Regions from separate parts of the Streptomyces sp. NPDC006385 genome, predicted to be linked through region 1. Evidence: riboswitches for the same ligand, from Rfam matches in the RefSeq annotation. Region 1 holds a riboswitch; each other region holds the start of a gene.

The links. A riboswitch is a leader RNA that binds a small molecule or an ion and turns the genes downstream of it on or off. The one in region 1 is predicted to bind cyclic di-AMP.
Positions count from the first base shown of each region.
Region 2: it holds a riboswitch for cyclic di-AMP, as region 1 does, so the genes downstream of both, ABZ078_RS26465 (LysM peptidoglycan-binding domain-containing M23 family metallopeptidase) here and ABZ078_RS17135 (M23 family metallopeptidase) in region 1, are expected to answer to the same signal.
Region 3: it holds a riboswitch for cyclic di-AMP, as region 1 does, so the genes downstream of both, ABZ078_RS14260 (M23 family metallopeptidase) here and ABZ078_RS17135 (M23 family metallopeptidase) in region 1, are expected to answer to the same signal.
Region 4: it holds a riboswitch for cyclic di-AMP, as region 1 does, so the genes downstream of both, ABZ078_RS06600 (transglycosylase SLT domain-containing protein) here and ABZ078_RS17135 (M23 family metallopeptidase) in region 1, are expected to answer to the same signal.

Region 1 is NZ_JBEXQG010000018.1:144,884-147,074, forward strand. Features, by position in the region: gene ABZ078_RS17125 (dihydrofolate reductase family protein) at 1-283, shown strand, start outside; tRNA gene ABZ078_RS17130 (tRNA-Met) at 361-434, shown strand; cyclic di-AMP (ydaO/yuaA leader) riboswitch at 746-910, shown strand; gene ABZ078_RS17135 (M23 family metallopeptidase) at 922-1,944, shown strand; gene ABZ078_RS17140 (aldo/keto reductase) at 2,139-2,191, shown strand, end outside.
Region 2 is NZ_JBEXQG010000039.1:7,018-9,208, reverse strand. Features, by position in the region: gene ABZ078_RS26465 (LysM peptidoglycan-binding domain-containing M23 family metallopeptidase) at 1-779, opposite strand, end outside; cyclic di-AMP (ydaO/yuaA leader) riboswitch at 784-978, opposite strand; gene ABZ078_RS26460 (alpha-galactosidase) at 1,249-2,191, opposite strand, start outside.
Region 3 is NZ_JBEXQG010000014.1:148,020-150,210, forward strand. Features, by position in the region: gene ABZ078_RS14255 (GntR family transcriptional regulator) at 1-187, opposite strand, end outside; gene ABZ078_RS14260 (M23 family metallopeptidase) at 376-1,161, opposite strand; cyclic di-AMP (ydaO/yuaA leader) riboswitch at 1,174-1,338, opposite strand; gene ABZ078_RS14265 (pitrilysin family protein) at 1,586-2,191, opposite strand, start outside.
Region 4 is NZ_JBEXQG010000006.1:98,007-100,197, reverse strand. Features, by position in the region: gene ABZ078_RS06605 (HAD family hydrolase) at 1-481, shown strand, start outside; gene ABZ078_RS06600 (transglycosylase SLT domain-containing protein) at 516-1,289, opposite strand; cyclic di-AMP (ydaO/yuaA leader) riboswitch at 1,295-1,469, opposite strand.

The sequences.
Region 1 (2,191 bases):
GGCGGCGCTCGCGAAGATCGACGCCGGTGATCCGAGGCTGGCGGCCGCGACGGTGTACAGCAGCCTGGAGCCGTGCACGCGGCGTGCGTCGCGCCCCCTGCCCTGTGCGCGGTTGATCCTCGATGCGGGGGTGCGCAGGGTGGTGACGGCCTGGCGGGAGCCGGACACGTTCGTGGCGGGGGCCGACGGGAGCGGGGTGCTGGCGGGGGAGGGCGTGGACGTCGTGGTCGTGCCGGAGTTCGAGGGGCGGGCCAAGGCGCCGAACCGGCATCTGCTGCCGTGACGGGGCGCCCATCAGGAGGGGGGCGCGGAAAGGCGTGTGCTTCGGGTCCCGCGGATGGCGTACTATGGACTCATCGACGCGGGGTGGAGCAGCTCGGTAGCTCGCTGGGCTCATAACCCAGAGGTCGCAGGTTCAAATCCTGTCCCCGCTACTGAAGGCTCAGGGCCGGAACTGATCAAGTTCCGGCCCTGAGTGTTTTTCTGGCCTCATCGCCGTACGGCGCCCTTGACCGCCGTCACCAACCGTGATCGGGCGACCGCCCTCCGCATAACAACTGACATACTGTCAATCATTGTGCGACTCCTGAGCCTTGGCCAACTCGCCCGATTTGGGCCGCTCATGACCCGTAAGTCCACCCGAAAAACGTTAACGATCAAGCGGAACAGCTTGGAATCCGCACCCCCCGTCTATTAACGTTCGATAACGCAGCGCGGTCGTCCCAGCCGTCACAAGAGGCGGCTCCGTGCGCACGCGCCGAATCCCGTACCGCGTACGGGAACCGGGGAACCACCACCCTGGGGTGAATCGCGCTGAAGCCGCCGTGGACTCACGGTCGGTATACGCGCGTAGGAGACCTTCCTGCTCCGAACCCGTCAGCTAACCCGGTAGGCGAGAAGGAAGGAAAGGAGTACGCCCACGTGGCGTCCAACAGGCCTGCTACGCAAGCCCCGTTCGTGCCGAGCCAGCGCAGCACCGACACCTTCGGCTACGACCGTGACCGCACCGACGAGGGCCCGTTCGAGGAGTGGAACCCCACCGCGGACACCATTCGCCCCGTACGCGGCAGGCATCGCGTCTCCAAGCAGCGCGGCGGGGGACTCGCCCGCAGCTCCACGGTTCTCGGCGTCGGCGTCATAGCCGCCGTCGGCGCGGGCGGCATGGCCACCGCGCAGAGCGGCAAGCCGCCGGTCGCCATCACCATCCCGGACCTGCCCCTCATATCCGACGGCGACTCCTCCGCCGAGGACGCCGGCACCGCGCTGAGCACCATGGGCGCGACGACCGAGGAGACCACCCAGGGCACCGGCGACGCCGGTGAGGCGCTGCGGGCCCGGATCATCGCCCAGGTCGAGCAGCAGCAGGAGCAGATCGAGAGCAAGGCCGCCGCCGAAGCGGTCGCCGCCGCCGAGAAGGAGGCCGCCGCCGCGGCCGCCAAGGCGGAGAAGGAGGCCAAGGCCAAGGCCGCCGCCGAGAAGGCCAAGGCCGAGGAGGAAGCCCGCAAGAAGGCCGAGGCCGAGCGCCTCGCTGAGCTGGCCAAGCAGTACACGCTGCCGACCTCCTCGTACACCATCACCTCGACCTTCGGGCAGGCCGGCGCCTACTGGTCCTCCGGCTACCACACCGGCCTCGACTTCGCCGCGCCCACCGGCACCCTGATCAAGGCGGTGCACTCCGGCACCATCACCTTCGCCGGCTGGGACGGGTCGTACGGCTACAAGACGGTCCTCACCCTCGACGACGGCACCGAGATCTGGTACGCGCACCAGTCGTCGATCAGCGTGAGCGTCGGCCAGAAGGTCAACACGGGCGACGTCATCGGCCGCGTGGGCGCCACCGGCAACGTGACCGGCGCCCACCTCCACCTCGAAGTGCACACCGGCGGCAGCGCGAGCGGCATCGACCCGCTGGCATGGCTGCGCGGCAAGGGTCTCACGCCCTGACATCTGGCGGCCCTTGAGGCCCTCCACGGCAGATCCCCCGGTGGCCCTGACGACGACCCCCCGACGTCAGGGCTGCCGGTTTTCCTTTTTCCTGGTGCGGGCAACCCGATGGGCGCGCACGGGCGCGCAGTGTTCACGGGAACTTTGTCGCCGCCGCGGAATGGGCCGCTGCCGCACGGCAGTTGACGTAGAGCATGACTTCTCTGCGCAAGCTCGGCTCCTCCGACCTCGAGGTCTTCCCGCTCTC
Region 2 (2,191 bases), on a different contig from region 1:
GACACCGAGAGGGACGACAGGTGGGCGTACTGCGCGTAGTGTCCGTCGGCGAGCTGGATGACGACCTGGTTGCCGTACGCACCGGCCCAGCCGGCGGAGACGACCGTGCCCGCGCCCACGGCCTTCAGCGAGGTACCGGTCGGGACGACGAAGTCCACGCCGGTGTGGTAGCCGCTGGACCACATGCTGCCCGCCACCTTGTAGGCGGTGCCGACGGCGGCACCGGCCACGGGGGCCGTGAAGCCGTTGGTGGTGCCGGTGGTCCCGGCGCTCTCGGCGGCCGTGGTCGCCTTCGACGCGGCGGACTTCGACGACTTCGACGCGGACGAGTCCGAGGACGATGACGATGACGATGACGAGGAAGGGGAGGACGACTTGGGGGTGCTCGTCGCGGCCTTCTTGCCGCCGATGGTGAGCTTCAGACCGGGGTGGATCAGCGACGGGTCGTCGCCGACGGTCTCCCGGTTGTCGGCGTAGAGCTTCTTCCAGCCGCCGCTCACGTTCTGCTCGTCGGCGATCTTCGAAAGGTAGTCGCCGGCCTTCACGGAATACGTCCGCACATCCGCCTTCTGCGTCGTCTCCTTCTTCTCGGCGGCCTTCTGACCGGCAACCGGAAGAACCTGAACGGCCTTTTCCGAAACGGACTGCGAGGGAGCGGCGTGGGCCCCGGTGGCACCGATGAACGGGAGGGCGAGAGCGGCGCCGCCGGTTCCGGCGACTGCGATGGAGCGGGTGAAGCGGGGGGGCTTCGGGCGGCGGTGCTTACCCTTCGCGGGCATGGCGAATTCCTCTCCGGCGCCTGCGAGGTGAGCTGTCGGGTGCGGGCTGGAGATGCCCGGCCGCGTCGGGGACGCGACTTGACCCCAAGCCTGTTCCGGAGACCGGAACAGGCGGTTGTACCTGTGGGTCCCCCGCTCCTGCCGTACGGGTGAGTTTGCGCGGGATCCGGGCGGCGGCAGGATTAGGCGTCCGTCCGGATTGGTGGCGAACGTAAGCGAGGAAGACGCATGGGAACAAGCGAGAGGTTCCGTCCGAATGCGTTCCTGTTGATCCCTTGCGGGAATTACCGGTCACCCTCCGTGCATTATTGGGGCGCCGCCAAACACAAAGCCCCATGAGAAGCACGTGAATTACGTGGACATGACGGGCGACACACGGTCACGAATATGACGCTCCTCACGTGACACTGCTCCACCTTCCTTCAGGCGAGAGCGAGTTGGAATGAAGGCGCCAATTCGGACAGAACTCCTAGATGCGACGCAGCCGGATAACCGTCGCATCGAGGTCGCCGCACAACCCGGTACGCAGTCCGTGATGCAGCAATACTGCACCTCTGTGAATTTCGCCCGTTTCAAGGCATTCGTACGACGCTGTCGGGTCGAGCGCGCGCAGCCGCAGCGCCGGGGCGGGCTCGCCGTAACGCTGGGCCTGGAGCCAGGCGAGGACGACCGCCTCATCCCCGAGCGCGTACTGCACCGCGCTCAGTCCGCCCGCCGGAGGCCGCAGCCGGTAGAGGTCACCGCGCTGCACCACGGGCCGGATCTCCTTGTACAGCGCCACCCACTCCCGGGCCTCGGCGAGTTCCTCCTCGCTCCACCGCGCGAGGTCGCCCCCGACCCCGAGCACTCCGGCCATGGCGCTCACGAACCGGAAGCGCAGGGAGCTGGCGCGCTGGTTGAGCATGGCGTTCGGGCTGTCGGTGACCCAGGCGGCCATGGCGCGGGCCGGGTGGATCTGACTGAAGCCGTGCTGGATGTCCAGCCGGTCCAGCGGGTCGGTGTTGTCCGAGGTCCACACCTGGTCCGTACGGCTCAGCACGCCGAGGTCGATCCGCCCGCCGCCGCCCGAGCAGGACTCGAAGGCGACGCCCGGATGGGCGGCCCGCAGCCGGTCCAGCAGGCCGTACAGCGCGCGCACATGGTCGACCCACAGCCGCTGCGGGTACGACTCCCCGGGCCAGCCGGCGTCGGTGAAGCAGCGGTTGAAGTCCCACTTCACATAGTCGATCGGGGCGCTGGAGAGGAGCCCGTCGAGCCGCTCCCAGAGGTACTCCTGGACATCCTCGCGCGCGAGGTTCAGCACGAGCTGATTGCGGAATTCCGTCCGCTTTCGACCCGTTTGATGCTGAACCCAGTCGGGATGGGTGCGATACAACTCACTGTCCGGATTGACCATTTCCGGTTCGACCCAG
Region 3 (2,191 bases), on a different contig from region 1:
CCGCGTGCCGCCGGGTCACCACGAATCCCTCCGCCTCCAGGGTGCGCAGCGCCTCCCGCACGGGGACGCGGGAGACGCCGTAGCGGCGTGCGAGGAGTTCCTCGGTGAGCCGGCTGCCGCGCTCGTGGACACCGGCGACGATGTCGTCCCGGATCGCGGTGCATACCGAGTGCGCCGGAATACGCATGACCGACCTCCGCCTTAATCCCCGTGAAACGTCGACGAATGACGTGTGCTGAGTGACTCTATTGCAACCGGCCGGAATTTCCGACGGCGGGCCGGAATCCATGGATATTTTTTGGACAGCCGATCGTCACGGAAACGCCGAAAGCCCCGGCTCGGTGAGCCGGGGCTTCGGGGAGCGCGGTGGGACCGTCAGATGTCGACGCCGTGCGAGCGCAGGTAGGCGACGGGATCGATGTCGGATCCGTACTCCGCCGTGGTGCGGGCCTCGAAGTGCAGGTGCGGTCCGGTGACGTTGCCGGTGGCGCCGGACACGCCTATCTGCTGGCCCGGCGTGACCGTCTGCCCCACCGAGACCCCGATGGACGACAGGTGCCCGTACTGCGTGTACGTACCGTCGTTCATCTTGATCACGATGTTGTTGCCGTACGCCCCGCCCCAGCCGGCCTCCACGACCGTGCCGGAGCCGACCGCGTGCACGGGGGTGCCGCTGGCGGCGTGGAAGTCGACGCCGGTGTGGCTGCCGGAGGACCAGACGGCGCCGCCGGACTTGTAGCCGGTGGAGACGTACGAGCCGGAGATCGGGGCGACGTAGGACAGCAGGCGCTTGCGCTCGGCCTCGCGGGCGGCACGCTCCTTGGCCTCGCGCTCCTCCTTGGCCTTCTCCGCCGCCTTCTTGCGGGCGGCCTCCTCGGCCGCCTTCTTCGCGGCGGCGGCCTCCCTGGCCGCCTGCTCCTGCGCGTCGGCCTGGGCGTCGATCTGCTCGACGATCGAGTTGTCGACGGTGATGGCGGGGATGAGGCCGGTCTGCTCCGCGGCCGGTTCGGCCGCGAGCGCGGGGGCGGCCAGGGTGCCCATGACGCCGGTGGCGGTGAGTGCGGCGACGCCGGCCGCACGGGCGGTGGTGCGCTCGAACCGGCTGGGCCGACGGTGCTTGCCGGTGGGGCGGTTCTTCCCGGTGGCGCAGGTGAACGCCATGTAGTGGCTGGTCCTTTCCTTCCCTCTCGCCTACCGGGTTAGCTGACGGGTTCGGAGCAGGAAGGTCTCCTACGGATGCCCTCGCGGCTCGCGCGGGCGTCCGATTCACCCCAGGGACGTGAGTGGGTCCCCGGCTCCCCTGGCTCGCGCCGTACGGGGACTCGGCGATGGCTGTCCGGTGCCGCGGGTGCGGCGCACTGCCTGACGGACAGCCCGGAAGACGCTAAGCGGGACAACTTTCCATCCCCAAACCGATCGTGGCTTTTGTAGCGCATCCCACAGGGCAGACAGGCAACCTCTCCCGCAATTCGGGCATAAGGGGGCCCTGGTGACTGTGTCGTCACCAGGGCCCCCTACGCGCGCGGCCGCTGCCCGGCGCCGTTCCCGTCCTCTGCTCGACCTCTCCTCGGCCTCTGCTCGGCCTCTACTCGGCTGCCACGACGGTGACTTCGCCGATACCGAGGGCCTCGACCGGCTCCCGGATCTGCGCCGCGTCTCCCACGAGGATCGTCACCAGACGGTCCACCGGGAAGGCGCTCACGGCCGCGGCGGTGGCCTCGACGGTGCCGGTCGCGGCGAGCTGCCGGTACAGCGTCGCCTGGTAGTCGTCGGGCAGGTTCTGCTCGACCTGGTCGGCCAGCGTGCTCGCCACGGCGGCGGCGGTCTCGTACTTCAGCGGCGCCACCCCGACGAGGTTCTGCACGGCGAAGTCCCGCTCGGCGTCGGTGAGCCCCTCGGCGGCGACCCCGCGCAGGACCTTCCACAGGTCGTCCAGCGCCGGACCGGTGTTCGGGGTGTCGACGGAGCCGCTGATGGCGAGCATCGCCGCGCCCGTGCCGTCCGGGGCCGAGCGCAGGACTTGCGCGAAGGCGCGCACGCCGTAGGTGTAGCCCTTCTCCTCGCGCAGGACCTTGTCCAGGCGGGAGGTGAGGGTGCCGCCCAGGCAGTACGTGCCGAGCACCTGCGCCGGCCACACGCGGTCGTGCCGGTCGGGGCCGAGGCGGCCGATCAGCAGCTGGGTCTGGACCGC
Region 4 (2,191 bases), on a different contig from region 1:
CGACGGGCTCACACTCATCGAACCCGGATACCTGATGCCCCACCCCACCCTGCCGGCCGTACGGGTCCGGCACCGCGACGACCTGTGGTGCGAGCCGATCAGCAAGGTGCTGCTGCGCCATCCGACCCTCTCGGACGACGAGTTGGCGGCGACTGCGCGCGCGGTGGTCGGTTCTCTCGCCACCGTCACCATGTCGGGGCCCGGGACCGTCGAACTCCAGCCATGCGGCATCACCAAGGCGACCGGTCTCGCGCTCGCCGCCGACCATCTCGGCCTCGGCGCGCACGAGACCGTCGCCTTCGGTGACATGCCCAACGACATCCCCATGTTCGACTGGGCCGCCCACGGTGTCGCCATGGCCAACGCGCACCCCGAACTCAAGGCGGTCGCCGACGAGATCACCCTCTCGAACGAGGACGACGGCATCGCCGTCGTCCTCGAGAGACTGTTCGCGGGCAGCCTGGCCGACTTCGCTCAGTAGGGGCCGGTCCGAGCCCGGACGGCCCGTTCCTCGTCTAGTAGGGGCCGTTCACGTTGTCGATCGAGCCGTACCGCGCGGCCGCGTAGTTGCACGCGGCCGTGATGTTCGCGACCGGGTCGAAGGGGTCGTACACCGTGCCCGGCACGTGGTACGCCGCGAAGGTCGGGTCGATGACCTGGAGGAGCCCCTTGGAGGGGGTGCCCGCCACGGCGTTGGAGTCCCAGTTGTTGATGGCGGCCGGGTTGCCGGACGACTCGCGCATGATGTTGCGGTAAATGCCGTCGTACGAACCGGGAATTCCCTTTTGCGCCATGATGTCCAGCGCCTCGCGAATCCAGCCGTCGAGCGTGTTCGGGTACGTCTTCGCGGAAGCCTGGGTGGCGCGAGCGACGCTGGACTTCTTGGCGGGCGCGGACGCCTTGTCGGCCGTCTTGCTCGGTGTGCTCGGCGTCTTCGTGGCCCGCACCTTCAGGTCGAGGCCCGGGTGGATCAGCCGGGGGTTGTCGCCGATGGCCTCGCGGTTGTCCTTGTAGAGCTGTCGCCAGCCGCCCTGCGCGTCGTACCTGTCCGCGATGCCGTAGAGCGTGTCGCCCTTTTTCGTCGTATACGTGAGGGACTTGGCCTTCGCCGCGGACGGCGCGGACTGCGGTGCGGTCTGCAGGGCGGCGGGCGCCTTTGCCGGTTGTGCGGCGTTGGCGTTGGTCGCGCTCAGGAGCGGGAGGGCGAGAGCGGCGGTGCCGGTTCCGGCTGCGACGACGCGTCGGGTGAGCGGGTTGGTGCGGGGGCGGCGGTGCTTGCCTCGGGGCATGACGCTGTTCCTCTCCGGCGCCTACGAGGTGAGCTGTCGGGTTCGGGCGGGAGATGCCCGGCCGCGTCGCCATGCGACGGCGCGACTTCACCCCTAGCCGGTCCCGTGCGCCATCGAGGCGTCGGGTCCGGCGACTTACCTGGGTCCCCCGCTCCTGCCGTGCGTGAGTGAGTACGTCGGTGGCTGGTTCGGGCGGCGGCAGGATTCGGCGTCCGCCCGACTGAGCGGGAACGTATGCGAGAGCACATGTCCGAAACAAGTGCCATGGTCATCTGTCATGCGGGTTGAACATGGTCGGGTGCGTATAAGGCGCTTGATCCTTTGCGGTCGCCAAGTCTCAACTTGCGTTTGCCGCAAGGAGAGCCGGGGGTGTGCGTGGCCAGGTGGATGGCGGTGCGTGCGTGACTCAACTCACTGGCATCCACAGAAGTGGCAAAACGGGCAATGACTCCAACTCGCCTTTAATTGCCCGCCCATGAAGTCCGTTTTTCCCGTGTCCAGCGGAAAAGGGGGTCTTCGTTCTGACTTCGGGTGGCGCGGTCGGATGGGCCAGTCCTGCCTCAATGTCCAGCTCGTCTGGCTCACTTCGCGCTCGAAACAGTGCCCGGCGCGGACGGAACCTCGGATGCGGTGCCCGTCGTTGTCATGGCAATCGTCCGTGGGTGTGTCCTGCTGTGGGTACCCGAGGGGCGCTGGTACGGGGTCGCCCCGTCGGAGTCGTCGTAGGGGAGGGGGGTGTGCGGATGCGCGTGAGGGTGGATCCCGTCAAGGTGGTGGGCCCCGAGCGCCGTGCGGTGCGGTCGGCGCGCCGCTGTCGCCCAGGCGGCCCAGCCGGCCCAGGCTGCGGAGGTGGCGGACGTGGCGGCAGTGCTCCAAGGCGGCATGTCCATGGCAAGGTCGGG